Regions from separate parts of the Streptomyces sp. NPDC101132 genome, predicted to be linked through region 3. Evidence: predicted binding sites of a transcription regulator. Region 3 holds the regulator's gene; each other region holds the start of a gene.
The links. The regulator HrcA, encoded in region 3, represses chaperone genes, less so after heat shock. The targets are predictions, from matches to a motif close to TTNGCACTCNGNNNNNCNGAGTGCNAA.
Positions count from the first base shown of each region.

Region 1: a site for HrcA is predicted at 4,723-4,749, ahead of groES (co-chaperone GroES). Genes of this name have one in related genera too.
Region 2: a site for HrcA is predicted at 1,309-1,335, ahead of groL (chaperonin GroEL). Genes of this name have one in related genera too.

Region 1 is NZ_JBIVYX010000005.1:273,867-283,526, forward strand. It holds gene ACIQUR_RS14085 (MOSC domain-containing protein) at 71-748, shown strand; gene ACIQUR_RS14090 (SDR family NAD(P)-dependent oxidoreductase) at 774-1,547, shown strand; gene ACIQUR_RS14095 (ester cyclase) at 1,646-2,377, shown strand; gene groL (chaperonin GroEL) at 2,521-4,152, opposite strand; gene groES (co-chaperone GroES) at 4,268-4,576, opposite strand; gene ACIQUR_RS14110 (FtsW/RodA/SpoVE family cell cycle protein) at 5,027-6,442, shown strand; gene ACIQUR_RS14115 (contact-dependent growth inhibition system immunity protein) at 6,477-7,142, opposite strand; partial or broken gene ACIQUR_RS14120 (RNase A-like domain-containing protein) at 7,156-7,461, opposite strand; gene ACIQUR_RS14125 (hypothetical protein) at 7,493-8,065, opposite strand; gene ACIQUR_RS14130 (RNase A-like domain-containing protein) at 8,183-9,660, opposite strand, start outside.
Region 2 is NZ_JBIVYX010000002.1:117,376-127,483, forward strand. It holds gene thrC (threonine synthase) at 1-201, shown strand, start outside; gene ACIQUR_RS04850 (MoaD/ThiS family protein) at 236-514, shown strand; gene ACIQUR_RS04855 (cold-shock protein) at 925-1,131, shown strand; gene groL (chaperonin GroEL) at 1,499-3,118, shown strand; gene ACIQUR_RS04865 (FG-GAP repeat domain-containing protein) at 3,231-4,913, opposite strand; gene ACIQUR_RS04870 (phosphoribosylanthranilate isomerase) at 5,048-5,647, shown strand; gene ACIQUR_RS04875 (FG-GAP-like repeat-containing protein) at 5,691-7,244, opposite strand; gene ACIQUR_RS04880 (Uma2 family endonuclease) at 7,509-8,087, opposite strand; gene ACIQUR_RS04885 (hypothetical protein) at 8,147-8,995, opposite strand; gene ACIQUR_RS04890 (DUF397 domain-containing protein) at 9,247-9,519, opposite strand; gene ACIQUR_RS04895 (helix-turn-helix domain-containing protein) at 9,506-10,108, opposite strand, start outside.
Region 3 is NZ_JBIVYX010000023.1:13,359-23,466, reverse strand. It holds gene ACIQUR_RS34010 (DUF3097 domain-containing protein) at 1-792, opposite strand, end outside; gene ACIQUR_RS34005 (MBL fold metallo-hydrolase) at 821-1,546, opposite strand; gene hrcA (heat-inducible transcriptional repressor HrcA) at 1,688-2,704, shown strand; gene dnaJ (molecular chaperone DnaJ) at 2,705-3,841, shown strand; gene ACIQUR_RS33990 (nitronate monooxygenase) at 3,986-5,059, shown strand; gene ACIQUR_RS33985 (16S rRNA (uracil(1498)-N(3))-methyltransferase) at 5,056-5,802, shown strand; gene ACIQUR_RS33980 (histidine triad nucleotide-binding protein) at 5,896-6,255, shown strand; gene ACIQUR_RS33975 (ribonuclease Z) at 6,259-7,164, shown strand; gene ACIQUR_RS33970 (carbohydrate kinase family protein) at 7,411-8,535, shown strand; gene ACIQUR_RS33965 (PhoH family protein) at 8,674-9,732, shown strand; gene ybeY (rRNA maturation RNase YbeY) at 9,745-10,108, shown strand, end outside.

The DNA of each region.
Region 1 (9,660 bases), on a different contig from region 3:
TAAGCCCCCCTTTGACGCCGTGGCGCATATTGGCGTGCTGCTTTGGGGCACCCTCGGTTAGCGTTCGGCCATGCATCTGCTCTCCGTGAACCTGGGCCGCGCCGTCGCCGTGGACCACACCGATCCGTCCGTGGGCGTCACGGGCATCGGCAAGGCGCCCGTGCCCGGCCCCGTACACGTCTTCGCCCCCGGGCCCAGGGGGGTCGGCGGCAGCGGCCTGGCCGGTGACGCGGTCTGCGACCTGCGCCACCACGGGGGCGACCACCAGGCCGTCTACGCCTACGCCCGCGAGGACCTCGACCACTGGGAGCGGGAGCTGGGCCGCGAGCTGCCCGGCGGGATCTTCGGCGAGAACCTCACCACCGCGGGCGTCGACGTGAACGGCGCGCGGATCGGCGAGCGCTGGCGGGTCGGCCGGGACCTGGTCCTGGAGGTGGCCTCGGCCCGCATCCCGTGCCGCACCTTCGCGGGGCACCTGGACGAGGGCGGCTGGGTGAAGCGCTTCACGCAGGCCGCGCTGCCCGGCGCGTACCTCCGGGTGGTCCAGGAGGGCGAGGTCTCGCCCGGCGACGCCGTCGAGGTCGTGCACCGCCCGGACCACGAGGTCACGGTCGCCTTCTGGTTCCGTGCGTTCACCACCGAGCGGGACCTGCTGCCGCGGACGCTCGCCGCCGGTGACGCCATGGAGCCGGAGGCGCGGGAAAAGGTCCACGCGTACCTGGCCAAGCACGGCGGGGCGACGGGCTGAAACCTGCGGCGGCTAGGTTGCGCACATGACGACTGCTCTGATTACGGGTTCCACGGCGGGCATCGGCGCCGCCTTCGCGCGCAAGCTGGCCGCCCAGGGGAACAACCTGGTGCTGGTGGCCCGGGACACCGGGCGGCTGCGCGAGCAGGCCACCGAACTGCACGACCGGCACGGGATCGAGGCCGAGGTGCTGACCGCCGACCTGTCGACGGAGGAGGGCATCGCGGCGGTCGAGCAGCGGCTCGGCGACCGCCGCGACCCGGTCGACCTGCTGGTCAACAACGCCGGGTTCGGCAACAAGGGGCGCTACCTCGAAGTCTCGATGGCCGACGAGCTGACGATGCTGAAGGTGCACGTCGAGGCGGTGCTGCGGCTGACCTCGGCGGCGTCCGCGAGCATGCGGGAGCGCGGCCGGGGCGGGATCGTCAACGTGGCGTCCGTGGCCGCCTTCGTACCGCGCGGCACCTACGGCGCGAGCAAGGCGTGGGTCGTGCAGTTCACCCAGGGCGCGGCGCGGGACCTGGCGGGGTCCGGGGTGCGGCTGATGGCCCTGTGCCCCGGCTTCGTGCGTACGGAGTTCCACGAGCGGGCCGGCATGGGCACGGACAACATCCCGAACTGGATGTGGCTGGACGCCGACAAGCTGGTCACGGCGGCCCTGGCCGACCTGGCCAGGGGCCGTACCGTCTCGATCCCCGACCCGCGGTACAAGGCCCTGATGGGCGTCGTGAAGCTGACGCCGCGCGGGCTGCTGGGCGGGGTCTCCTCGCGGACCGGGCGGAAGTACGGACCCCAGTGAGGAAGGCGGCCGCGAAGCGGTTGAAAAGGCACTAAACCAGCCGAACGGGTGGTTCTTCACTAAAATTGGGACTGTTCCTTCCAGCCCGGGAGACCGCCATGACATTCGTACAACTGGTCGATTACAAGACGCACCAGCCCGAGGCCATGAACGACCTGCTCGACAAGTACGTCGCCCAGAGCCACGGCAAGCGCACGCTGACCCACAGCATCGTGGGCAAGGACCGCGACATGAACGACCACTACGTCGACGTCGTGGAGTTCCCTTCGTACGAGGAGGCCATGAGGAACTCGAACCTCCCCGAGACGGACCGCATGTTCCACGAGATGGTCGCGCTGTGCGACGGCATGCCGAAGTTCACCAACCTGGACGTGGTCCGCGACGAACACCTCAACACCATGCTGGTCAACCGGGTGTTCGAGGAGGTCATGCTCAACGGCAACATGGCCGTGATGGAGGAGTGTTTCGCCTCGAACTACATCGACCACGACATCAGCAAGGCGGAGCAGACGGTCGTCGGGCGCGACGAGATGATGAAGGACGTCCGGATGTGGCGCGGCGGCTTCGAGATGTCCTTCGCCGTCGACGCCCAGCTGGCGCAGGACGACCTCGTCACCACCGTGTGGACCTGGCGCGGCAAGCACACGGGCGACTTCATGGGGATGGCCCCCACCGGGAAGACCTACGAGACCACCGGCACCACCACCTTCCGCTGCCGGGACGGCATGATCGCCGAGGGCTGGTGGCACTACGACCTCATGCGCCTCATGCGCGAGATGGGCATGGACATGAGCATGAGCGCGGACAAGGGGATGGGCGCGGCCCGCTGACGCCGCATCACCGCGGCCCGGCCCCGCCGGCCGGGCACGAGCGCCTGGGCACGCCCCCGCGGTACGAGCGCCGGAGCGCGCAACGGGACACGGGAAGGCCCCCGCCGCACGGATGCGACGGGGGCCTGCGCGTCAGCGCGGGGTCAGTGGCTGTGGCCGTGACCGTGGCCGTGACCGTGGCCGTTGTCCTCCTCCTCGGCCGGCTTCTCGACGACCAGGGTCTCGGTCGTGAGCAGCAGCGAGGCGATGGAGGCGGCGTTCTCCAGGGCGGAGCGGGTGACCTTGACCGGGTCGATGACGCCGGCCTTGACCAGGTCGCCGTACTCGCCGGTGGCGGCGTTGAAGCCCTGGCCCTTCTCGAGCTCGGAGACCTTCGAGGTGATGACGTAGCCCTCGAGGCCGGCGTTCTCGGCGATCCAGCGCAGCGGCTCGACCACGGCGCGGCGGACGACGGCGACACCGGTCGCCTCGTCGCCGTCCTTGCCCAGGTTGTCGGCGAGGACCTTGGCGGCGTGGACCAGAGCGGAGCCACCACCGGAGACGATGCCCTCCTCGACCGCGGCGCGGGTCGCGGAGATGGCGTCCTCCAGACGGTGCTTCTTCTCCTTCAGCTCCACCTCGGTGGCGGCGCCGACCTTGATCACGCACACGCCGCCGGCCAGCTTCGCGAGGCGCTCCTGGAGCTTCTCGCGGTCCCAGTCGGAGTCCGTGGACTCGATCTCGGCCTTGATCTGGTTGACGCGGCCGAGGACGTCCTCGGAGGAGCCGGCGCCGTCCACGATCGTGGTGTCGTCCTTGGTGACGGTCACGCGGCGGGCGGAGCCCAGCACGTCCAGACCGGCCTGGTCGAGCTTGAGGCCGACCTCCTCGGCGATGACGGTGGCACCGGTGAGGGTGGCCATGTCCTGGAGCATCGCCTTGCGGCGGTCGCCGAAGCCGGGCGCCTTGACGGCGACGGCGTTGAAGGTGCCGCGGATCTTGTTCACGACCAGGGTCGACAGGGCCTCGCCCTCGACGTCCTCGGCGATGATCAGCAGCGGCTTGGAGCCACCCGCCTGGATGACCTTCTCCAGCAGCGGCAGGAGGTCCTGGATGGAGGAGATCTTGCCCTGGTTGATCAGGATGTAGGGGTCCTCCAGGACCGCCTCCATGCGCTCCTGGTCCGTCACGAAGTACGGGGACAGGTAGCCCTTGTCGAAGGCCATGCCCTCGGTGAACTCGAGCTCGAGACCGAAGGTGTTGGACTCCTCGACGGTGATGACGCCGTCCTTGCCGACCTTGTCCATCGCCTCGGCGATGAGCTCGCCGACCTGCTGGTCCTGCGCGGAGAGCGCGGCCACGGCGGCGATGTCGGACTTGTCCTCGATCGGACGGGCGGTCGCGAGGAGGTCCTCGGAGATCGCCTTGACCGCGGCGTCGATGCCCTTCTTCAGGGCGGCCGGGGAGGCGCCGGCGGCGACGTTGCGCAGGCCCTCGCGGACCAGGGCCTGGGCCAGGACCGTGGCGGTGGTGGTGCCGTCACCCGCGATGTCGTTGGTCTTGGTCGCCACCTCCTTCACGAGCTGGGCGCCGAGGTTCTCGTACGGGTCCTCGATCTCGACCTCACGGGCGATGGTGACGCCGTCGTTGGTGATGGTCGGGGCACCGAACTTCTTGTCGATGACGACGTTGCGGCCCTTGGGGCCGATGGTCACCTTGACGGTGTCGGCAAGCTTGTTGACGCCGCGCTCGAGGGCGCGACGGGCGTCCTCGTCGAACTTCAGAATCTTCGCCATGGGAGCGTTTCAGTCCTCTTCGGTGAGACGAACTGCGCCCCGGGCACCCTGATATGGAGGTCTGGGGCCCGGGGCGCAGGTCAAAGCATCTGCTTCAGTGCGGTGCTTGGGTGAACTACTTCTCGACGATCGCGAGCACGTCGCGAGCCGAGAGGACGAGGTACTCCTCGCCGCTGTACTTCACCTCGGTGCCGCCGTACTTGCTGTACAGCACGATGTCGCCGACGGAGACGTCGAGCGGCAGGCGCTGGCCGTCCTCGAAGCGGCCCGGGCCCACGGCGAGGACGACGCCCTCCTGGGGCTTCTCCTTCGCGGTGTCCGGGATGACCAGGCCAGAGGCCGTGGTCTGCTCGGCGTCCAGCGGCTGGACCACGATGCGGTCCTCGAGCGGCTTGATGGCAACCTTGGAGCTGGCGGTCGTCACGATCCGACCTCCCCCTTCGGAGATCTCACGGGGTTAACTGTCTGAGGTGGCGACCAGGTCGATCCGTCGTCGCGGGTGCCGGACCTGCCCGTCGCTGTGTTGGCACTCACCGGGGGCGAGTGCCAGGGCCGAGACTATTCCGGCGATTAGCACTCGGTCAAGCGGAGTGCCAATCCACTGCGCGCCGCACCCCGGATTCCACCCGCACCGGCCACCGGAAGCACCTGCGCGGAGCCGCCCCCGGCACCCGCTGCGGGCCGCCCCCCGGGGCCGGAACGGCAGGGACCTCGCGTTTGTGACCTTTCCCATCAAAGGGTTCGCGAGGAACCACGGCGGGGACGTCAACGTCGTTGAGGACATGAAGATAAAGCGCCTCATAGCCGAGCAGATCGGGCGTCAGGCCGCTGCCGGCCCTGACGCCCCCGGCGCGATCGACGGCGACGGCATCCCGTGCGCGGACTGACCCCCCTGACGGTGGCGGGCGCCAAACGGCGCACCGAGGCGCTGCTGCTGGCCTTCGTCGTACTGATCACGGTCGGCGGGCACGCGAGCGTCGGCCTGTCGATGACCGGCGCGCTGCCGGACAACCTCGCCGACTTCGCGATCAGCATGACCCTGCTGGCCCTGGTCGGGCACCTGGCCGTGCGCCGCTTCGCCGCGTACGCCGACCCGCTGATCCTCCCGGTCACGCTGCTGCTGTCGGGCATCGGCCTGGTGCTGCTGGCCCGCCTGGACACGACGTACCTGGCCAAGTGGCCGAAGTCGGGGGCGACCGCGCCGAACCAGCTGATGTGGACCGTGGTGGGCGCCGCCATCTGCATCGCCGTGCTGATGGTGCTGCGCGACCACCGCCACCTCCGGCGGTTCATCTACATCACCATGCTGGTCGCGCTGGTGCTGCTGATGGCCCCGATGTTCTTCGGCGCGGACATGTACGGCGCCAAGCGGTGGATCGTCATCGGCGGGCAGTCGCTCCAGCCGGGCGAGTTCGTGAAGATCATGATCGCGGTCTTCTTCGCCGGCTACCTGGTCACCCACCGCGACTCGCTCTCCCTGACCGGGCGGAAGGTCCTGGGCGTGCGGCTGCCGCCGATGCGCCAGCTCGGCCCGATCATCACCGTCTGGATCGTCTCGCTGCTGGTGCTGGTCTTCGAGCGCGACCTCGGCACCTCGCTGATCTTCTTCGGCGTCTTCGTGGTGATGCTGTACGTCGCCACCGAGCGCACCAGCTGGATCGTCTGCGGCCTGCTGATGGCCGCGCTGGGCGCCTTCGTGGTCGGCTCGACCGAACCCCACGTGAAGGGGCGCGTGGCCGCCTGGCTGGACCCGCTGGCGATCTACCTGCCGGAGGACCAGCGGCCGCCGGGCATCGTCTCCGAGCAGTCGGCCCAGGCCCTGTTCAGCTTCGGCAGCGGCGGCATCACCGGCACCGGCCTCGGCCAGGGCCACCCGGAGCTGGTGGGCTTCGCCGGCCGCAGCGACTTCATCCTCACCACGATCGGCGAGGAGCTCGGCCTGGCCGGGGTCATGGTCGTCCTGCTGCTGTACGCGCTGCTGGCGCAGCGGGGGCTGCGGATGGCGCTGGGGGCGCGCGACCCGTTCGGCAAGCTGCTGGCCGTGGGCCTGGCGGCGGCGCTGGCGCTCCAGGTCTTCGTGGTCGCGGGCGGGGTCACGGGCCTGATCCCGCTGACCGGGAAGGCACTGCCGTTCCTGGCCAAGGGCGGCTCTTCCCTGGTGGCCAACTGGATCATGGTGGCGCTGCTGCTGCGGATCTCCGACAGCGCGGAGCGCCAGCGCGAGGCGGACGCCCGGGGCCCGGTGGATACGACGATCACCCCGGTGGTCGCGGCGCCGGCGGGGAGCTGACCGCAGGGGCGGGGGAACTCCCCCGCCCCTCCGCTCACTCCCCGCGGGGAGCGGCGAGCTGCTCGGCGACGGCCCGGAACCAGACCACGTACGAGAAGGGCTCCGGCGGCCCGACCTCCATGCCCAGCTCCGCCGCCGCCAGGGCGTAGTCGGGCTCGTCCAGCGGCAGGGCGATCAGCTCGTGCAGCTCCCCGACGAGCCGCGCGACCAGCTGCGGGTCGGTGCCCTCGGCGTAGTCCCGTACGGCCGCCTCGTGGTCGGCGAACTCGTCCACGATGTCCTGCGAGAACCACCCGCCCAGCAGCTGCGCCGTCTCCGGGAAGCGGGCGTGCCACTCCCAGTGCGTCTGCGGGCTGGCGGGCGCGGGCACGTCGCCGCTCTCGATGCTCTGCTTGAGGTGGTCGGCGAGGACGAGCAGCCAGTCGCCGATCGCGGACTCGGGCAGCCCGGTGTCGGGGACGGAGTAGAACTCGCCGAGGTTGATCCGCAGCCGGCCCGGGGGGTTCCGGCCGTACTCGCGCAGCTGACGCTCCGCCTCGGCGATGGCCCAGGGACGGGTGTGCCAGGTGTGGCGCAGATAGGCGTCGAGCGCGGTGCTGCGCCTCTCCGGCGTGTCGTCGGCCGCCTGGCCGAGGTAGGCGCGCATGACCTGGTCGAGCTCGCCGTAGCGGCGGTCGTGGTCGAGGGGCTTCATGGGCACGGTCGCGGCGCCTCTACAGGTAGATCGGGAGGGTGGTCTGGACGACGAAGCCGTGCGGGCTGCGGGGCTCGCGGCGCAGCACGACGCGGGCGGCCCGTACGTCGACGGGCTCGCGGCCGGCCAGCATCATCGCCTCCAGCAGCACCCGGCCGACCGGTTCCTCACGGGAGGGCCACGCGGCCTCGATGGTCAGCCGCGGCCGCGTGCCCTGGGCGAGCCAGCGGTGCACCGCCTGCTCGTTGGCGGTCACCACCATCTGGGTGGCCCACTGCGCGGTCTCCCGGTCGGGATAAGTGGCGGATCGGGTCAGCATGCTCGAATTCTCTCGTACGGTGAGCGGGCGGGCGGGGTCAGTATTCGGGGGCGAAGGTCCAGTACACGCCGACCTCGGAGTCGGACACCGCGACGAGCCCGATGTCCTGCACGTACACCGTCAGGCCGTGCCAGGTGCGGAACGTGGCGTCGTAGTCGGGGTGCCGGTCGTCGTAGGCCTGGGCGACGTTGGTGAAGAACGCCGGGGCCTCGCCGTGCCGGGAGACGAGGCTGCGCGCGAGGCCGAGGAGCTCGTCCAGCCCCTCCGCGAAGAGGGGCAGGGCGTTCGACAGCCTGCATCCGGGTGCGGCCATGGCGACCAGCTGCTCGGCGGCCGCCTCGGGCTCGACCTCGTAGAGCCGCGCGCCGAGCACGTCGGCCGTGAGCTCCTCGAAGGGGTACGACGGCCCCTCCTCCCCGTCCTCGGAGTACCCCTCGGGGCAGTCGTCCAGCCCCGTCCAGCCACGCGGATCGTCCACCGCGCGCCGCATCACGTCCAGCACGTCGAGCCGCCAGTCCTCGTGCCTACGGGGCGCGGTGGCGACGTACGCGAAGGTCCCGCCGTACAGCTTGCGGACGGCGGCTTCCCAGGTGGCCTGGTCGACGGGCATGCTCACGGATCCTCTGTTGGTGCGGAGTGGGTCAGTCGTCAAAGGTCCAGTACACGCCGGTATCCGTGTCGGAGACGACGACGGACCCGTGGCCATGACGGACACGCGCGGCTTCGCCTACTTCGTCGGCATCGACGTGACGACGGTGAACTTCGGGTCGGTGTTCGGGCTGTAACGGATCATCGTCTGGATCCGGTTCACGTCCTCGACCTTGGCGTTCATGCCGTTGTACTGCCAGCCCTTCTCCGCGTCGTTCGGGTCCGCGTTGCGCTGCACGCTGCGGCCGGTGACCTCGCCGTTTGGCGACGGGGACACCAAGGGCGGCATCGGGGTGGTGGCCGGGTCCGGCGGACCGGCAAGCCACTTCTCTATCTCCGCCTTGTGCCGGTTGAGGTTGTACTGGGTGAGCCGCTGTGCTTCCGCATAGTTCTTGAACGAGGAGGAGGCACTGGGAATGGGCTTGCCCTCCGGCCAGAGGTTCGGGTCCGCGTTCGGCCGCTGTTGGTCACGCAGGCGTTGGAGCAGTTGCTCGTCCGTCTTGCCCACGTGCTTGTCCAGCGTGTGGCCGTTGTTGAACCACTCGTTGCTGGCCAGGTCCAGGGTGTACGCGCCACTGCCCGGATCCTGCGAGATCCAGCGCTGCGGGTTCTTGAACTCGTCCAGCGCCCGGGCGCCGTACCCCTGGGCCCGAGCGACGCCCGCCTCGTACTTCGGGGCGCTCAGGTAGGCCTCGTCCAGCGGCTCCATCAGAGCGTCGAACCGGGCCGTGAGGGCGTTGAGCTTGTCTATGTACCGCTGGACGATCCGGTTGATCTCCGCCGTGTCCAGCTTCAGGACGACGTTGACCTCCCACTCCAGCAGCAGGTTCTTGGCCGACTTGCCGATGCCCTTGATGAGCCCCCAGGCGTCCTTGACGTCCACCCCGTCCTTGAGGTTGACGTCCTTGATGACCTCCTTGGCCGCTTCCTTCGCGGCCTCCACGTACTCGTCCCAGATGTCACCGTTCAGCTCGACGGCGGCCTCGGCGTACTCGCGGAGGATGTCGCTGATCTTCTTCGCCGTGTCCATCAGGACCGTCATCACCGGCTGGCTGCCGGTGGGAACCCGCTGCGTGCCCGGGGCGTGCGGGGTCGTGTGCCCCCACTGGAGCCCGTGACGCGACTGACCCCAGTCGGTCCCGCCCCACAACGCGCTGCAGAACACGGTCATGGCCTTGTGCCAGTCCGCTTCCTGCGGGTTCGTGATGGTGCTGACCTCGCCCATCAGCGAGCCGGACACCGTGCTCAGGCAGATCGTGGTGTCGGCCCAGGTCTGGGAGAGCGAGTTGAGGTAGTGCTGCTGGGGGTACGGGTAGACCTCGACCAGCCGGCCCGCCCGGAACGCGGTGCGGATGACCTCGGCCAGGACGCCCCGCACCACCTCCGGTATGGCCTCCAGGACCGACCGTATGAAGTCGTCCCCGCCGTCGTCGTCGCCCCACTTCAGGTCCGGGACCTTGCCGTAGGACGGTATCTTCTCGATCACCGCGGGCGGCGTACGCTGCTCCGCCGACTGCCCCTGCTTCGGGTGCGCCGCCGCGTCCGCCTTCGTGTACG
Region 2 (10,108 bases), on a different contig from region 3:
TTCGCCGAGACGGCGGGCGGCGTGACCGTCGGCGTCACCAAGAAGCTGATCGAGGAGGGCCGGCTGGACCCGTCCCTCACCACGGTCGTCCTCAACACCGGTGACGGCCTCAAGACCCTGGAGGCGATCTCCGGCACCGGCCAGACCGCCACCATCCGCCCGAGCCTGGACGCGTTCCGCGCCGCCGGCCTCGCCTCCTGATCCCCCGCCGCTGCTCCCCGGAAGGCACAGCCCCATGAGCGTCAACGTCCGCATCCCCACCATCCTCCGCACCTACACCGGCGGCCAGGCCGAGGTCCCCGCCGAGGGCACCACCCTCGCCGAGGTCATCGAGTCCCTGGAGCGGAACCACCCCGGCATCGCCGCCCGCGTGCTGGACGACCAGGGCAAGCTGCGCCGCTTCGTGAACGTGTACGTGAACGACGACGACGTGCGCTTCGAGGGCGGCCTGGAGACGGCGACCCCCGAGGGCGCCGGCATCTCCATCATTCCGGCGGTCGCGGGCGGCTGCTGAGTCCCGTTTCCGGAGCCTTTTCCGGAACCCGAATAGTTCATCGAATCGCCCCTTCCGCAAAAGCGGAGGGGGCGATTCTGGTTGGTTGCGCGCGGTAGGGTTGGGGTAGCCCCCCTCGCTGTTCATGCCGCGCGCATATGAGCGAGCAGCGGCATGGTCGACATCGGGTCAATGTACGTGTGCGATATGCGCTGTTGGCGCGTTTCATCCGGCCCGACTTGCCCTGCTGTAATCCGAATTTTCGTGCCTTCTCTGGATTCCGACGTGTCCTGAATTCTCGTCGGAATGACCTGTTGCAGACAGCACTGGTGCAGATACATTCAGCCGCGGTCGGCGCGTTACGGCGCAAGGTCTGACCCGGGTCCGCGAAGTGCGGCCCCGCGCAAGGGCCAGTAATAGGGGAGTTAGGCATGGCTCAGGGCACCGTCAAGTGGTTCAACGCGGAGAAGGGCTACGGCTTCATCGCGGTCGACGGTGGTGCGGACGTCTTCGTCCACTACAGCGCGATCCAGATGGACGGCTACCGCACCCTCGAGGAAGGTCAGCGAGTCGAGTTCGAGATCTCGCAGGGCCAGAAGGGTCCGCAGGCGGACATGGTCAAGCTCGCCACCAGCTAAAGCCGCGGCGCGATCGGCCAACGACGCATACACGTACGAGGGGCCCGCAACCCGGGGAGGGTGCGGGCCCCTCGTGCGTGCCCGCGCGCCCCTCCGCGCGCCCCGCGTCCCCCTTGATCGTCCGCTGATCGTCCGCTGATCGTCCGTCTCATCCGGTGGGCGACCTCGCCTGACTCGCTTGCACTCGGGGGGGTCGAGTGCTAATCATTGGCGTTAGCACTCTCCGGGTGAGAGTGATAAAGACGAGGACTGGGTCGGTGAGGCCCGCGAGCCCCCGGGGCAAGGACCCGCAGGGCACGCAGGCCGTCCGTCGCGGGCGCTGGCGCGGTCCGGAGCATTCCACCCCAGTCCGGGAGGACCACTTCACATGGCCAAGATCATCGCGTTCGACGAGGAGGCCCGGCGCGGTCTCGAGCGCGGCATGAACCAGCTCGCCGACGCCGTCAAGGTCACCCTTGGCCCCAAGGGCCGCAACGTCGTCCTCGAGAAGAAGTGGGGCGCGCCCACGATCACCAACGATGGTGTGTCCATCGCCAAGGAGATCGAGCTCGAGGACCCGTACGAGAAGATCGGCGCCGAGCTGGTCAAGGAAGTCGCCAAGAAGACGGACGACGTCGCGGGCGACGGCACCACCACCGCGACCGTGCTCGCCCAGGCGCTCGTCCGCGAGGGCCTGCGCAACGTGGCCGCCGGCGCCAACCCGATGGCCCTGAAGCGCGGCATCGAGAAGGCCGTCGAGGCCGTCTCCGGCGCCCTGCTCGACCAGGCCAAGGAGGTCGAGACCAAGGAGCAGATCGCTTCGACCGCCTCCATCTCCGCCGCCGACACCCAGATCGGCGAGCTCATCGCCGAGGCCATGGACAAGGTCGGCAAGGAAGGCGTCATCACGGTCGAGGAGTCCCAGACCTTCGGTCTGGAGCTGGAGCTCACCGAGGGCATGCGCTTCGACAAGGGCTACATCTCGGCGTACTTCGCCACCGACATGGAGCGTATGGAGGCGTCCCTGGACGACCCGTACATCCTGATCGTCAACTCCAAGGTCAGCAACGTGAAGGACCTCCTTCCGCTGCTGGAGAAGGTCATGCAGTCCGGCAAGCCGCTGCTGATCATCGCCGAGGACGTCGACGGCGAGGCCCTGTCGACCCTGGTCGTCAACAAGATCCGCGGCACCTTCAAGTCCGTCGCCGTCAAGGCCCCGGGCTTCGGCGACCGCCGCAAGGCCATGCTGGGCGACATCGCCATCCTCACCGGTGGCACGGTCATCTCCGAGGAGGTCGGCCTCAAGCTGGAGAACGCCGGCCTGGACCTGCTCGGCCGCGCCCGCAAGGTCGTCATCACCAAGGACGAGACCACGATCGTCGACGGTGCCGGTGACAGCGACCAGGTTGCCGGTCGCGTCAACCAGATCCGCGCCGAGATCGAGAACTCCGACTCGGACTACGACCGCGAGAAGCTCCAGGAGCGCCTCGCGAAGCTCGCCGGCGGCGTGGCGGTCATCAAGGCCGGTGCCGCGACCGAGGTCGAGCTGAAGGAGCGCAAGCACCGCATCGAGGACGCCGTTCGCAACGCGAAGGCGGCCGTCGAGGAGGGCATCGTCGCCGGTGGTGGCGTGGCCCTGCTCCAGGCCTCCGCGGTCTTCGAGAAGCTGGAGCTGGACGGCGACGAGGCCACCGGTGCCAACGCCGTCAAGCTGGCCCTGGAGGCCCCGCTGAAGCAGATCGCCGTCAACGGTGGTCTCGAGGGCGGCGTCGTCGTGGAGAAGGTGCGCAACCTCCCCGTCGGCCACGGCCTGAACGCCGCGACCGGCGAGTACGTCGACATGATCGCCGAGGGCATCATCGACCCGGCCAAGGTGACCCGTTCCGCTCTGCAGAACGCGGCCTCCATCGCGGCCCTGTTCCTGACCACCGAGGCCGTCATCGCCGACAAGCCGGAGAAGGCCGCGGCCGCTCCGGGCGGCATGCCGGGCGGTGACATGGACTTCTGATCGGCCCCTGGCTGATCGGCAGGTCCTGCGGGTCCCCGGATCCGAAGAGCTGTACGCAGAGGGCGGCACCCCATCGGGGGTGCCGCCCTCTGGCGTTGGTGCAGTGAGGCTGTCAGCCGATCTGCGGGTAGACGTTCCAGCTGCCGCCCGCGCCGTTCGGGCCGTAGGACGCGATGGCCTTGCGGGCGGCGAAGGTCGCCGTACCGGAGCCGCCGGTGCCGAGGTAGACGTACATCTTTCCGCTGCTGTCACGGCCGACGATGTCGGCGCGGCCGTCGCCGTTCTGGTCGCCCGAGGCGGCGATGGCGTTGTAGGTGTTCCAGCCGGAGCCGATCAGCTGGCGGGACGTGAAGGGTGCCGTGGCGCTGCCCGTGCCCCGGTAGATGTAGAGGTTTCCGTCCGTGGCCTGGGCGATCAGGTCGGTGCGGCTGTCGCCGTTGACGTCCCCGCTGCCGACCAGCGCCTTGTACGTGCCCCAGCCGCTGCCGATGCGGACCGGTGCGGCGAACCCGGTGCCGTTGCCGCTGCCGGCGCGCAGCCAGAGGACGCCCGCGGTGTCGCGGGTGACCAGGTCGCCCCGGCCGTCGCCGGTCAGATCGCCCGGGCCGGCGACGAGGTTCGTGGTGGAGTAGTCGCCGCTGACCAGGGCGTTCTTCTTGACGTTCGTCAGCTGTCCGCCGCCGAAGGCGAGTACGGCGGCCTGGTTCGAGCCGTCGATCCCGGCGGCCATGACCAGCTTCCTGCCCGCGGGCAAGGCGCCGTAGGTCTCGTACGACGGGTACAGGCCGTCCGACCGGTTGTCGTGGAAGTACAGCTCGCCGGCGGCGTTCACGCCCACGACGCCGTGCTTGCCGGGGACGGGGTTGCTGCCCTCGTTCACGGCCCGGGCCATCCACCACCAGCCGTCGCCCCACGTGCTGCGGGGCTGGAACGAGCCGTTGCCGTTGGACAGGTAGTAGTAGACGTCGCCGGTCGACTTGAGCGTCATCAAGTCGGCCTTGCCGTCGTGGTTCTGGTCGCCCTGCGCGATGATCTTGGTGAAGCTGTTCCAGCCGCTGCCGACCTTGACGCGCGACTTGAAGGGCGCGGTCGAGCTGCCGCTGCCCTTGTAGTACCAGAGGTAGCCGGAGCGGTCGCGGGCCAGGACGTCGCCGACGCCGTCGCGGTCCAGGTCTCCGGCGCCGACGAGCTGGTCGTAGCCGGACCAGCCGTAGCCGACCTTCGTGCGGGTGGAGAACGGGTTGCCCGTGGAGCTGCCGTTGCTCTTGTACAGGTACAGGTCCCCGGACGGGGTGCGGGCGATCAGGTCGGGGCGGCCGTCGCGGTTCAGGTCGTCGGCGGCGACCACGCGGTCGTAGATCTGCCAGCCGGTGCCGGTCCAGGTGGGCGCGAGGGTGCCGGACACCGTCGCGGTGTGCAGCGAGAGGCGGCCGTCGGCGGTCAGCTGGAGCACCTCGGGCCGGCTGTCACCGCGGACGTTGCCGAGGCCGATGATGTCCTTGGGCTGGGAGGCCGGGTAGCCGTAGTACGTGTAGTTCTGGGCCCGGACGTACTTCGTGGACCACATGGTCCCCTCGCCCGACGGGTACCGGAACAGCAGGTCGTTCTGCCCGTCGCCGTCCACGTCGGTGCGGGGCTTGAGGGTGGTGGCCGCGTGGGCGGTCGCACCGCCGGCCTCGCCGGGGACCGCGGCGGGCAGGGCGGTGGCGAGCCCGCTCGCCGAGAGGACGAAGGCGGCGCAGGCCGCGAGACGGCGCAGCCGGCGGCTGCGGTCGCGGCGGGTGTGAGTGGACAACTGGCTCCCCTGGGAACGTACGTCTGGCGTCCGCACCCTAACCACGGGGATCTTGAGGTGTAAGAGCTCGCCGGTACAACCTTTCCCGCTCTCGTAGGTCGGCCGTGGACCCGCTCTGGTTCACTGGACGCATCATGAGCGACCTCTTCGTGAAGATCTGTGGCCTGCGGACCGAGCGGGACGTCGAGACCGCCGTCCGGGACGGCGCCGACGCCGTGGGCTTCGTCTCCGCCGCCAGCCCCCGGCAGCTCGACGCCGCCACCGCCCGCCGACTGGCCGCGCTGGTGCCGCCGCACGTCCTGACCGTCGGCGTCTTCCGCGGCCAGTCCGTGGACGAGGTGCGCCGCTTCACCGAGGAGAGCGGGCTGCGGGCCGTACAGCTGCACGGCGAGGAGGGGCCGGAGTTCTTCGAGGCGCTGCGCGCGGAGGGCCGGACCCTGCTGCGGGCCACCTCGAAGACCGACGTGCGGCGCTGCGGCGAGTACGGCGAGGACCTGCTGCTGCTGGACGCGCCGGACCCGGGCTCGGGCAAGCCGTGGAACTGGGGCGCGGCGGACTTCACCGCCCCCGAGGGCCGCTGGCTGCTGGCCGGCGGCCTGCACCCGGGCAACGTCCGGGAGGCCGTGGAGACCACCGGCGCGTGGGGCGTGGACGTCTCGAGCGGCGTGGAGAGCTCCCGCGGCGTGAAGGACCCGGCCCTGATCACGGCATTCATCAAGGCCGCCCGAGGCTGACGCCGGCCCGGGGCCGGCCTGCGTCGCCCCGGGCCGGCGTGCGTCACTGGGCGAACGGCCCCTGGGGACCGTAGGAAGCGCCGGATCCCACGGTGGACCGGGTCAGGCGCTGCTGGGCGGCGATGCGGACGCCCGTGCCGCTCGGGGCGAACTTCAGGACCCTGGCCACGCCCGGCTTCCCGCCGGCCGGAGCCACGTCCGGGTACGAGAGCAGCAGTTCGCTCCTGCGGTCGCCGTCCACGTCGAGCATCGCCGCGTTCCGGGTGCGTTCGCGCTCGTACGGGTTGACCCAGACCCACCGGCGGCCGCCCGCGCCCAGGCCGGTGGGCGTGCCGAACAGGATCGCCGTGTAGCCCAGCCTGTCCTCCTCGCACCAGTTGCACGGGGCGTACAGGTCGGCCCGGCCGTCACCGTCGACGTCGCCCGCGGCGAGGTTGAAGCCCCAATCCTTGCCGGGGAGGCGCGGTTTGCCCGCCTTCGCGGCCGTCAGGACGGCGGGCTTGGTGCCGAGGCCGTTGGGGCCGCCCCGCAGCACGGCCACCGCGCCTTCGCCGCAGATGCCGTTGCGGGCGTTGGGCGTGGCGAACGCGAGGTCCTCGTACGGCCCGCCGTAGAACTTGGCCGCGACGCCCGGGGTGCCGGTTGAACCGCCGGCGTAGTAGCCGCTGAAGCCGTGGATGCCGAGCTTCGCCGGGTCCAGGTACTGCAGTCCGCTGGTGGCGGGACCGCCGCTCGTGCCGCGCAGGACGGTGAGGCTGCCCTGGGTGGTGTAGTGCCAGACCTGGCCGTTCTCCGTGCAGGGCTGTACCTCGCCGGAGCCGGGGTCCCCGGGGGAGACGACGATCAGTTCCTTCTTGGTGTCGCCGGCGACGTTGGCCGCGATCAGCCGGAGGCCGAAGCGGTTCCGGGTGCCCACCGAGCCGGGTACGCCGGCGGTGTTCTGGCTGAAGCTCTTGGCTCCGACGCCGGTCAGACCGTTCGCGCCGCCTTTGAGGACCGTGACGGAGCCGGCGTCGTAGTGCGTGCCGAACTGCTCGCCCGGTGCGCCGATCGCCAGGTCGGTGTAACCGTCGCCGTTGAAGTCACCTGCTGCCAGGGCCTCCCCGAAAGCGTCGGACGGCTCGGCTTCTCCGGGTACGCCCGGGGTGCTCTGGGTGAAGCGCTGTCCCTGGGAGAAGTAGGGGGTGCCGGACCTGCCGTACAGGACGGTGACGGACCCCGCCCAGGACGCGCCGTCGACCGTGTCCCTGGGGGCGCCCACGGCCACGTCCGCGCGGCCGTCGCGGTTGAAGTCTCCGTACGCCAGGACCTCGCCCCAGCCGTCGTACTCCCCCGCCTTGCCGGGTACGCCCGGGGTGTCCTGGCTGATGACGGCCGCGGGCAGTGCGCTGCCGAGGCGGCCCACCGTGCCACCGGGGATGATCTGGAGCTGGTGACCGGGCGCCCCGAAGCCGCCGGAGACGGTGATGTCGGTCTTGCCGTCGCCGTTCATGTCTCCGTGGGTACGGGCCGCGGCCCCTTGGGCCGGTCCGGCGAGGGATCCGGCGGCTATGGCGGCGGTGGCCGCACAAGCGGCCAGACGAGTGATCAACTTCATGGGCGTGATCATAGGCAGGGGCGGTCGGCGAGTCGGGCGGGAACGCGACGAGGGCCCGCCCTGGGGGAGGGGGCGGGCCCTTTCGCGTGTCGGGTGGCCGGGTCAGATCAGGTGGCTCATGCCGCCCCAGCCCTGGCCGATCTTCACGCCGGACTTCAGGCTGTTGCTCATGCTGCTGTAGAGGTACAGGTCACCGGTGCTCGCCGTGGTGGCCACCAGGGCCGCGCGGCCAAACCGCAGGTCAGAGCGTTGTGTTGAGCCGGCTCAGCGGGTGTAGTCCTTGAGCTTGTCGGTGTCGAGCGTGATGCCGACGGGGTCGGGCAGCTTGACCTGCGAGCCGTACGGGTAGGTCGCGCGCTGGGCGTACTTGCCCCGAGAGGGGTCTGCGTACACGACGACCTCCTGCTCATCGCGATCGATGAGCAGGTACACGGGGATGCCCGCTGCCGCGTAGCCGTCGCGCTTCTCCCTGCGGTCGCGGCGGTCGGTGTCCGGGTCGTGGGACGTCACCTCGACGGTCATCAGCACGCCGTCGGAACCGGCCCATTCGCCCTGCCCGACGAAATGGTCGAACGGGGCCAGAACCCCGTCAGGTCGGGCCCGGCCATTCCGGTACTCCTGGGTGACGAGGCCCTGCTCGGGATAGAGGGCCAGTTCGGGGCGCTGCTGCATGCACAGGCGCAGGAGCCACATGATGATGGCCCCGTGGTCGCCGTCCGGCACGGGCTTGACCTCTAGCTTTCCCTGGATGAATTCGAGGGCGACCGTCTCGGGGGCCTTGTGGGCCAGCTCCTCGAACTCGTCGACGGTCATCTGGGGGTGGTCGGCAAAGCTGGGGGTCATGGGTTCGCCTCCTCGGCTCCATGGTGCCCCGTGGGTGCGGAGGCGGACCGCTTCGACGGTCAAGTGCGTCTCCCTTCGCGGATGCGGGTGGCGTGGGCGCGGACCCGGTCGGGCGGCAGGAGTCCGCGGGGTGGCGCCGGGGGCTGGTTGCGGCAGGGGGCGCAGAGGCCGTCGCGGAAGGCCGACGGCGGGCCTGGGGCCCGGCAGTCGGCGCACTCGGCGCGGACCGGGGCCGGGGGGCGTTCCACGGGGTCGGGCGGGAGTTTGGCTTCGAGGCGCTTGCGGACGAAGGCGGCCGGGTGGTGCACGTCGCGGGGGAGTCCGGCGGTGAGGGTCAGCGTGATCTGAGCGGCGGTCGCGCCCTTGGCCAGCCACGCTGCGACGAGCGGGGCGAGGGTGGAGCAGTCGGCCTTGGAGAGGGTGAGCCTCGGATCGTGCCGGCCGAGCCCGGCCAGGATGCCGAAGGCGCTGTCCCGGCTCGGGGCGGCCGGTGGTGGGGGTTCGGGCGCGGGTTCGGGTGGCGGCGGTGCGGTGGGGGCGGGGGCGTCCTTACGGGTGAACCTCGCCCACCAGGCCCCGTCCCGCGCGGTGCGGGAGAAGTAGGTGCGGGTGACCCAGCTGCTGCCGATGCGCTCGCGCTGGCGGCAGAGGTGGCCGGCGTCGACCAGGCGGTTCAGGGCGGTGCGGAGTGCGCACTGGCCCCAGAGCGGCAGGACAGCGGCGAGGGTCTTCACGCTGATGTCCGCCCCGTCGGGCAGCCGGTCGATGTACGACGCGACGGCCGCCTCGCGGATCGGGAGGTCGGAGAAGTCGTTCCGCGTGCGGGCCAGTTGGTCCGGTGCGGTGATTTTTCCGTAGCCGGGCTTGGCGAGGGGGTGCGGCGCGGTCGTAAACTTGATGTCAGACATGGGGATCGTTGAGTCCGATCTCGATGCTTAGGCCCTCGTCCGGTGTTGGCGCACCGGCGGGGGTCGTCTTTTTGCCGTCTCGCCGCAAGCTAGACCCTCGCGACCTTCCGTCGCAAGTCGCTCACGATTAGTCATCCTGGCTGCTCTGGCGGCCAGTTGGGCGCTGACGGGGAGGGGGGGTGGGTGGGTTAAACCCACCTCCCATTCCTTCAAGAAGGGGCCCGGGCGTGGGGGCTTGAGCCTCGGGGCGCTCAGGTGCTGGGGAAATCGCCGCGCTGGACCCCGGCGAGGAACGCGGTCCACGCGGGGGCGGGGAACACGAGCTTCGGGCCGTCGGGGTTCTTGGAGTCCCGGACGGGGACGAGGTCGCAGTGCGGGGCGATCTCGATGCAGTTTCCGCCACTGCCGTCGCTGTACGTGGACTTCTGCCAGCGGGCGACCTCAATGCAGTCGCCGCCGTCCCCGCCGCTGTAGCTGGACTTGAACCACTCGGCCACGCTCAGGTCGTACTCAGTGCTCGCCATGCGCGTAATCCTCTGCCATCGACTCGACCAGGGCCAGGGATGCTGCTGGTGCCAGAGCAGTGGCCGCGACAAGATCGTAGGACAGCTGGTAGCGAGAAACGGCGGCCGGATCATCCAGCAGCTGACCTGTGCCAAGCCCTTCGACGTAGGCGAGGGGCGGCCCGTCGCTGAAGGACATCATCTTGATGCCTCCGCCCTGCGCGATGTGGGCTCCTGCCGAGAAGGGCAGCACCTGGACGATGATGCGGTGGCGTCGCGCCAGCTGCACGACGTGCTGGAGTGCGGCAGCCATGGCCTGGGGGCTGCCGACCACGCGCCGGAGAACCGCCTCGTCGAGCACAGCCCACAACATCGGCTTTGTTGGATCGTCGAGGAGCTTGCCGCGGTCCAGCCTGGCCGACACCAAGCCGTCGATGGTGGGCTCCGTGGCGGTGGGCTGGAGTGCGCGAAAGATCGCACGCGCGTACGGCTCCGTTTGCAGGATGCCCGGAATCAAATGCGGCGCGTACTCCTTGATCTGCTCGGCCCGAGCCTCGGCCTCCGCCGCCTCCGCGAAGTGGTCCGGGTACTTCGACTTCGTCGCGGCCGC
Region 3 (10,108 bases):
GAAGTCGATCAGTTCTTCCACGCGGCCCAGCAGGGACGGCTCCAGGTCCTGGTACGAGCGGACGCGGGACAGGATGTGCTGCCAGGCCGCGCCCGTGTGCTGCGGCCAGCCGAGGGCCCGGCAGACACCGGTCTTCCAGTCCTGGCCGCGCGGGACCTCCGGCCAGGCGGCGATGCCCAGCGAGGACGGCTTCACCGCCTGCCAGACGTCCACGTACGGGTGACCCACCACCAGCACGTCCGCACCGGTCACCGCGGCCGCGATGCGGGACTCCTTCGAGCCGGGCACCAGGTGGTCCACCAGCACGCCCAGACGGGCGTCCGGTGCGGGCGCGAACTCGGCGACGATCGCCGGGAGGTCGTCGACGCCCTCCAGGTACTCGACCACCACGCCCTCGATGCGCAGGTCGTCGCCCCACACCCGCTCGACCAGCTCCGCGTCGTGCCGCCCCTCCACGTAGATGCGGCCGGCCCGGGCCACCCGTGCGCGCGCCCCGGGGACCGCGACCGACCCCGAGGCGGTCCGGCCGGGCCCCGCGGCCGCCGGGCGCGCGGAGGGCCGTACGAGGGTCACGACGGCCCCCTCCAGCAGGAAGCCGCGCGGCTCCAGGGGGAACGCGCGGCGCTTGCCGAAGCGGTCCTCCAGCGTCACCGTGCCGCCCTCGCAGGCGACCACGGCACCGCACCACCCGGTGGCCACCTCCTCGACCACGAGATCGTGGTCCGCCGGCACCTCGGGCGCGGGCCGGGACTTCTTCCAGGGCGGGGTCAGGTCGGGACCGTACTGTCGCATTCGCACGACAGTAGGAACGGCGTCACCCTCACGCGCGCGACACGCCGAAACGACCGGCCAGTGTGTCGCGCTGCTCATGGACGAACCGGGCATCCACCACCGAACCGTGCCCCGGCACGTACAGCGCCTCCTCGCCGCCCAGCGCCAGCAGCCGGTCCAGCGCCGCCGGCCACCGGCCCGGCACGGCGTCCGGCCCGGCCTGCGGCTCCCCGGACTCCTCCACCAGGTCCCCGCAGAACACCACCTCCCGCTCGCCGGGCACCAGCACCGCCAGGTCGTGGCCGGTGTGCCCCGGCCCCACGTTCGCCAGCAGCACCTGCACCCCGCCCAGGTCCAGCGTCCACTCGCCCGAGACGTGGTGCCGCGGCAGCACCAGCAGTTCCGCGGACTCCGCCGCCTCCTCGGCGGCCAGCCCGTGCCGCACCGCCGACTCCCGCAGCTCCTCCCGCTCCGCCGCGAGCAGCCCGTCCAGGCCCACCGCGCCGAACACCTCGGCCCCCGAGAAGGCCGCGGCCCCCAGAACGTGATCGAAATGACCGTGCGTGAATGCGAGGTGCGTCACTCTCCGGCCGGTCAGCAGCTCCGCCTGCGCCCGCAGCTCGGCCCCCTCCCGCACGCACGAACCGGGGTCGACCATGAGCACGGAACGGTCCCCCACCACCAGTCCCACCGTGCAGTCCCACACCGGGAGCCGCCGCCGGCCGGTGCGCCCGGTCAGCCGTTCCCACCCCGCCTCTTCCCAAGCCACGTCCATACCGCGACGCTACCGTGACGGGCCGCCCTTGCTACGGGCGTACCCCGCCGCCGTACACTGACCGGGGGATCTCTGGCACTCACACGCATCGAGTGCCAAGCCAGTGAACGAACCGGGCATCACAGCTGGAGGTGTGCGCCGATGCTCAGCGAACGCAGACTCGAGGTGCTGCGCGCCATCGTCCAGGACTACGTCGGGACGGAGGAGCCGGTCGGCTCCAAGGCACTCACGGAGCGCCACAAGCTCGGCGTCTCGCCGGCCACCGTGCGCAACGACATGGCCGTGCTGGAGGACGAGGGCTACATCGCCCAGCCCCACACCAGCGCCGGCCGCATCCCGACCGACAAGGGCTACCGCCTCTTCGTCGACCGGCTCGCGGGCGTCAAGCCGCTGTCGAGCCCGGAGCGGCGCGCCATCCAGAACTTCCTGGACGGCGCGGTCGACCTCGACGACGTCGTCGGCCGCACGGTCCGGCTGCTCGCGCAGCTGACCCGGCAGGTCGCCGTCGTGCAGTACCCGAGCCTCACCCGCTCCACGGTGCGCCACGTCGAGCTGCTCTCCCTCGCGCCGGCCCGGCTGATGCTCGTACTGATCACCGACACCGGCCGGGTCGAGCAGCGCATGGTCGACTGCCCGGCGCCGTTCGGCGAGACCTCGCTGGCCGACCTGCGGGCCCGGCTGAACAGCCGGGTCGTCGGCCGCCGGTTCGCGGACGTGCCGCAGCTGGTGCAGGACCTGGCGGAATCCTTCGAGGCCGACGACCGGGGCACCGTCCAGGTCGTCCTCTCCACGCTGCTGGAGACACTGGTCGAGGAGACCGAGGAGCGGCTGATGATCGGCGGCACCGCCAACCTCACCCGCTTCGGACACGACTTCCCCCTCACGATCAGGCCGGTGCTGGAGGCGCTGGAGGAGCAGGTCGTGCTCCTCAAGCTGCTCGGCGAGGCCAAGGAACCGGGCGTGACGGTACGCATCGGGCACGAGAACGCCCACGAAGGGCTGAACTCCACGTCCGTCGTGTCGGTCGGCTACGGTTCGGGCGGCGAGGCAGTCGCCAAACTCGGCGTGGTCGGACCGACCCGCATGGACTACCCCGGAACGATGGGAGCGGTACGCGCAGTGGCACGTTACGTCGGACAGATCCTGGCGGAGTCGTAAGTGGCCACCGACTACTACGCCGTACTCGGCGTACGCCGCGACGCGTCCCAGGACGAGATCAAGAAGGCCTTCCGCCGCCTGGCGCGCGAACTCCACCCGGACGTCAACCCGGACCCGAAGACGCAGGAGCGCTTCAAGGAGATCAACGCCGCCTACGAGGTGCTGTCGGACCCGCAGAAGAAGCAGGTCTACGACCTCGGCGGCGACCCGCTGTCCGCCTCGGGCGGCGGCGGTGCCGGCGGCTTCGGCGCCGGTGGCTTCGGCAACTTCTCCGACATCATGGACGCCTTCTTCGGTACGGCGTCCCAGCGCGGCCCGCGCTCGCGCACCCGGCGCGGCCAGGACGCGATGATCCGTCTCGAGCTGGAGCTCGACGAGGCGGCCTTCGGCACGACCAAGGACATCCAGGTCGACACCGCCGTGGTCTGCACGACCTGCTCCGGCGAGGGCGCCGCCCCCGGCACCTCGGCCCAGACCTGTGACATGTGCCGCGGCCGCGGCGAGGTCTCCCAGGTCACCCGGTCCTTCCTGGGCCAGGTCATGACCTCGCGGCCGTGCCCGCAGTGCCAGGGCTTCGGCACCGTCGTCCCGACCCCGTGCCCCGAGTGCGCGGGCGACGGCCGGGTCCGCTCCCGCCGCACCCTCACGGTCAAGATCCCGGCCGGTGTGGAGAACGGCACGCGGATCCAGCTTGCGGGCGAGGGCGAGGTCGGCCCCGGCGGCGGCCCCGCCGGCGACCTGTACGTCGAGATCCACGAGCTGCCGCACCCGGTCTTCCAGCGGCGCGGCGACGACCTGCACTGCACGGTCACCATCCCGATGACGGCGGCGGCCCTGGGCACGAAGTGCCCGCTGGAGACGCTGGACGGCATGGAGGAGGTCGACATCCGGCCCGGCACCCAGTCCGGCCAGTCGATCCCGCTGCACGGGCGCGGCGTCACGCACCTGCGCGGCGGCGGCCGCGGCGACCTGATCGTCCACGTCGAGGTGCAGACCCCGGCGAAGCTGGACCCGCAGCAGGAGGAGCTGCTGCGCCAGCTGGCGAAGCTGCGCGGCGAGGAACGCCCGACGGGCCAGTTCCAGCCGGGGCAGCAGGGTCTGTTCTCGCGGCTGAAGGACGCCTTCAACGGCCGCTGACCGTGCGCGGAGCGTGCTCCGGCGGCCGCTGGGCGAACGCCCAACGGCCGCCGGAAGAACCGCCGGTGCGCCGGCCGCGGGCGGACTATGCCAGGCGAAAGCCCTGATTCGGCACCGTGCGGGGGACGTGGCACGATGCAGGTCATGTCCTCCGCGCTGAGCGATCTCCACCCGCACCCGATCGTGCAGGCCCCCATGGCGGGCGGCGCCTCCGGCCCGCAGCTCGCCGCAGCCGTGTCCGACGCGGGCGGACTGGGCTTCCTGGCCGGCGGCTACAAAACCGCCGACGGCATGTACCAGGAGATCAAGCGGATGCGCGCGCTCACCCGCGCGCCGTTCGGAGTGAACCTCTTCATGCCGCAGCCGGGCCACGCCGACCCCGCCGAGATAGCGGCCTACCGGGGCCAGCTCGCGGGCGAGGCCGCCTGGTACGACGCGCCGCTCCCCGAGGACGTCGACGACCGCACCGACGACGGGTACGACGCCAAGCTCGCGATCCTGCTGGACGACCCGGTGCCGCTCGTCTCCTTCACCTTCGGCTGTCCCGCCCCCGAGCTGCTGGCCGCCCTGGCCGCCGTGGGCACCCGTACCGTCGTCACCGTGACCTCCGCCGAGGAGGCCCGTACCGTCCAGGCCGCGGGCGCCGACGCCGTGTGCGTCCAGGGCATCGAGGCCGGCGGCCACCAGGGCACCCACCGCGACGACCCCGAGACCGACTGCGCCGGCTTCGGCCTGCTGCCCCTGGTCGCGCAGGTACGCGAGGCCGTGGCCCTCCCGATCATCGCCGCCGGCGGGCTGATGCGCGGCGCCCAGATCGCCGCCGTACTGGCCGCGGGCGCGGAGGCCGCCCAGCTCGGCACCGCCTTCCTGGTCTGCCCCGAGTCGGGCGCCAGCCCCCTGCACAAGCGGGCCCTCACCGACCCGCTGTTCTCGCGCACGGAACTCACCCGGGCCTTCTCGGGCCGCCCCGCCCGGGGCCTGGTCAACCGCTTCATGCGCGAGCACGGTCCCTACGCGCCGGCCGCCTACCCGCAGGTCCACCACCTGACCAGCGGGCTGCGCAAGGCCGCGGCCGAGGCCGGCGACCCGCAGGGGATGGCCCTGTGGGCCGGGCAGGGGCACCGGCTGGCCCGGGCGCTGCCGGCGGCCGAGCTGGTGGAAGTCCTCGTGGCCGAACTGGCAGAGGCGCAGAGCGCGTTGACAAGGAGTGCGTCATGACAGCCCCCGTATTCGTGGTCGAGAAGGTGCCCGCGGGGCCCGAGTTCGTCCTGGACGGACCGGAGGGGCGGCACGCGGTCTCCGTCAAGCGGCTGGAGCCGGGCGAGGACGTGGTGCTGACCGACGGCCGCGGCCAGTGGGCCGAGGGCGTCGTGAAGGCCGCCGAGGGCAAGGACCGGCTGGTCGTCACGGACCTGCGCGAGGTGCTGACCGAGCCGGACCCGCGCCCGCACATCACGGTGGTCCAGGCGCTGCCCAAGGGCGACCGCGGGGAGCTGGCCGTCGAGACCATGACGGAGACGGGCGTCGACGCGATCGTGCCGTGGCAGGCCTCCCGGTGCATCACCCAGTGGCGGGCCGAGCGCGGGGCGAAGTCGCTGGCCAAGTGGCGGAACACGGCGCGCGAGGCCGGCAAGCAGTCGCGCCGGGTGCGGTTCCCCGAGGTCGCCGAGGCGATGTCCACCCGGCAGGTCGCGCAGCTGCTGGCCGGAGCCGACCTGGGCGTGGTGCTGCACGAGGACCGGGACCACCCGTCCGAGGCGCTGGCCACGGCCGCCCTGCCGGAGACCGGGTCGATCGTGGTCGTGGTGGGCCCCGAGGGCGGGGTCTCGCCGGAGGAGCTGGCGGTCTTCGCCGAGGCGGGGGCGAGGCCGTACCGGCTCGGGCGCTCGGTGCTGCGCACCTCGACGGCGGGCACGGCCGCGGTGGCCGTCCTGCTGGCCCGCACCGGCCGCTGGTCGTAACACGGGCGTCCGGCCGGGAAACGCGGACGCCCGCGCGGCGGGGGGCCGATACGATGCGCCCGTACCGATCAAGGAGCCGCGAGGAGGCCGCACATGGCTGGCGAGGCACAGCCCGACTGCCTGTTCTGCAAGATCGTCACCGGTGATGTCCCGGCCACGATCGTGCGGGAGACCGAGACCACCGTCGCCTTCCGCGACATCAACCCCCAGGCGCCGACGCACGTCCTGGTGATCCCCAAGGCGCACTACCCGGACGCGGCCTCCCTGGCGGCGGCCGAGCCGACGCTGGCCGCGGACGTGCTGCGCGAGGCCGGGGCGGTGGCCGCGGACGAGAAGGCCGACGGCACCGGCTACCGCGTGGTGTTCAACACCGGCGCGGGCGCCGGCCAGACCGTCTTCCACGCGCACGCCCACGTCCTCGGCGGCCGCGGCCTCGAATGGCCCCCCGGATAAGCCGTGTCCGCACGTGAATTCGTGGTCCTGGGCACGGCGAGTCAGGTGCCCACCCGCCACCGCAACCACAACGGCTACCTGCTCCGCTGGGACGGCGAGGGCTTCCTCTTCGACCCGGGCGAGGGCACACAGCGGCAGATGCTGCGGGCCGGCGTGGCCGCGCACGACATCGACCGGATCTGCGTCACGCACTTCCACGGCGACCACTCGCTCGGCCTGGCCGGGGTGATCCAGCGGATCAACCTCGACCAGGTGCCGCACCCGGTCACCGCGCACTACCCGGCCAGCGGCCAGGTCTTCTTCGACCGGCTCCGGTACGCCACGGCGTACCGCGAGACGGTGCGCATCGACGAGGCCCCGGTCGCCGCGGACGGGGTGCTGGCCAAGGGTGACGCGTACACCCTGGAGGCGCGCCGGCTCTCCCACCCGGTCGAGTCCTTCGGCTACCGGATCACCGAGCCCGACGGGCGGCGGATCCGGCCCGAGCTGCTCGCCCGGCACGGGATCAGCGGCCCGGACGTGGGGCGCATCCAGCGCGACGGCGTCCTGGACGGCGTCACGCTCGACCAGGTCAGCGAGCACCGGCCGGGCCAGAGCTTCGCCTTCGTCATGGACACCCGGCTGTGCGAGGGCGTGCACGCGCTCGCCGCGGGCTGCGACATGCTCGTGATCGAGTCCACCTTCCTCGACGAGGACGTGCGGCTGGCCACCGACCACGGCCACCTGACCGCGGGGCAGGCGGCCACGGTGGCGCTGGAGGCGGGGGTGAAGCACCTCGTGCTGACCCACTTCTCCCAGCGGTACACCGACCCGGACGCCTTCGAGCGGCAGGCGCGGGCGGCGGGCTTCCAGGGCGAGCTCACGGTCGCCCAGGACCTCCTGCGCATCCCGCTCCCGAAGCGCCGCTAGCGGACCGCGCGGGCCGGGCACGCCCCGGCCCGCCCGGGTCCGGCCCATCCGCCCCCCGGCGACGGCCCATCCGCCCCCGGCGACGGCCCGGCCGTCCGCCCGGGCCCCGCCCGGCCGGCCCGACGCGAGCGTGCAGGGCGGGCGGAGTCGAGCCCTGCTGTAGTGATCTGGGACACACTGGGTTTGAGCCGACTGCCGGCGGGCAGGGCTGCACACTTTCTCGCGTACGGACCCGGGGAGCACGCCATGGCCAGCAGGAACGGACAGCACCGCCGGGGCGCCCTGGACCCGCTCAGAGAGGTCCGCGCCCCGCAGGATCCCGGCTGCGACGTCTTCCTGACCGGCACGGTCTTCCTCGACATCATCTTCACCGGCCTCGACTCGGCCCCCGTGCGCGGTACGGAGTCCTGGGCGCGCGGCATGGGACAGAGCCCCGGCGGCGTCGCCAACATGGCCACCGCCCTCGCCCGCCTCGGGCTGCGCACCAGCCTGGCCGCGGCCTTCGGCGACGACTTCTACGGCGAGTACTGCTGGGACGCGCTGGAGCAGGGCGAGGGCATCGACCTGTCCCAGTCCCGCACGGTCCCCGGCTGGCACTCCCCGGTCACGGTCTCCATGGCCTACGAGGGCGAGCGCACGATGGTCTCCCACGGCCACGAGGCGCCCCCTCCGGCCGGCCCGGGGCCCTTCCCGGACTGCCCGCCCCGGGCCCGGGCCGCGGTGGCCTCCCTGGAGCCCGGCCGGCACGAGGAGTGGATCGCGTCCGCGGCCGGCCGCGGGGCCCGGATCTTCGCCGACGTGGGCTGGGACGAGACCGGCCGGTGGGACCTGGACGGGCTGGCCGGCCTGGCGCACTGCGAGGCCTTCCTGCCCAACGCGGGGGAGGCCATGCGGTACACCCGCGAGGACGACCCGCGGGCGGCGGCCCGGAAGCTGGCCGAGCGGGTGCCGATCGCCGTGGTCACGATGGGCGAGCAGGGCTCGTACGCGGTGGACGGGCGCACCGGGGAGACCGCCGAGGTGCCGGCGATCACCGTCGAGGCGCTGGACCCCACGGGCGCGGGTGACGTGTACGTCGCGGGCTTCCTGACCGGCACCCTGGCCGAGTGGCCGCTCGCGGACCGGCTGGCCTTCGCCGGGCTGACGGCTGCCCTGTCGGTCCAGGAGTTCGGCGGCTCGCTCTCCGCGCCCGGCTGGCCGGAGGTCGCGGCCTGGTGGTACGGGGTGCGCTCGCTGCCCGGCGGGGTGCCCGAGGGCCTGCGGCACTACGGCTTCCTGGACGGGCTGCTGCCGGGCGACGCGCCCTCCCCGGAGCCGGCCGGGGCCCGGCGGCGGGCCGTGCCGACGATCGGCTTCCGCCACCCCGTGTGAGCGGCGCGCTGCGCGCCGTCCACGGTCCGGAAAACCCCCTCGGATCACCGCGGGCGGCGTCGTACGCTTGGAAGTCCAGGAGGCCGCGACCGGCGGGGCCTCACTACGGGAGGTATGCGCAGGCCACAGTGCCAGCCCATGACTCAGACACCCACAGCCAGCAGCCGCCCCCAGCGCCCCGAAGGCGCGGGTGACGCCCTTCTGCCGGGCCAGGCGCGAGCCCATTTCACCGTTCCCGCGAAGCACCCCATGGTGATGGTGCTCGGCTCGGGTGACGCCCTGTTGCGCGTGATCGAGAGGGCTTTCCCCGCCGCCGACATCCACGTGCGCGGCAACCAGATCAGCGCGGTCGGTGACGCGCGTGAAGTCGCTGTGATCCAGCGGCTGTTCGACGAGATGATGCTGGTGCTCCGCACCGGTCAGCCGATGACGGAGGACGCAGTGGAACGCTCGATCGCCATGCTCAGGGCGAGCGAGAACGGCAACGGGCCCGACGAGACGCCGCACGAGGTGCTCACCCAGAACATCCTCTCCAGCCGCGGCCGCACGATCCGCCCCAAGACCCTCAACCAGAAGCGGTACGTCGACGCGATCGACAAGCACACGATCGTCTTCGGCATCGGCCCGGCCGGTACCGGCAAGACCTACCTCGCCATGGCGAAGGCGGTCCAGGCCCTGCAGTCCAAGCAGATCAGCCGGATCATCCTGACCCGGCCCGCCGTCGAGGCGGGCGAGCGGCTCGGCTTCCTGCCGGGCACGCTCTACGAGAAGATCGACCCGTACCTGCGGCCGCTGTACGACGCGCTGCACGACATGCTCGACCCCGACTCCATCCCGCGCCTGATGGCCGCGGGCACGATCGAGGTCGCGCCGCTGGCGTACATGCGCGGACGGACCCTGAACGACGCCTTCATCATCCTCGACGAGGCGCAGAACACGAACCCCGAGCAGATGAAGATGTTCCTGACGAGGCTCGGCTTCGACTCGAAGATCGTCATCACGGGCGACGTGACCCAGATCGACCTGCCGGGCGGCACGAAGTCGGGTCTGCGCCAGGTCCAGGAGATCCTCGACGGGGTCCCCGATGTGCACTTCTCACGGCTCACCTCGCAGGATGTCGTACGGCACAAGCTCGTCGGCCGTATCGTCGACGCGTACGAGCAGTACGACAGCCGCACCGGTTCCCAGGGGAAGTAGTCCAACAGCACCATGTCGATCGACGTCAACAACGAGTCCGGTACCGAGGTCGACGAGCAGGCGATCCTCGACATCGCCCGCTACGCCCTCACCCGGATGCGGATCCACCCGCTGTCCGAGCTGTCCGTGATCGTCGTCGACGCCGACGCCATGGAGCAGCTGCACATCCAGTGGATGGACCTGCCCGGACCGACCGACGTCATGTCCTTCCCGATGGACGAGCTGCGTCCGCCGGCCAAGGACGACGAGGAGCCCCCGCAGGGGCTGCTCGGTGACATCGTGCTCTGCCCCGAGGTCGCCAAGAAGCAGGGCGAGGACGCCCCGACGCAGCACTCCATGGACGAGGAGCTCCAGCTCCTGACCGTCCACGGAGTGC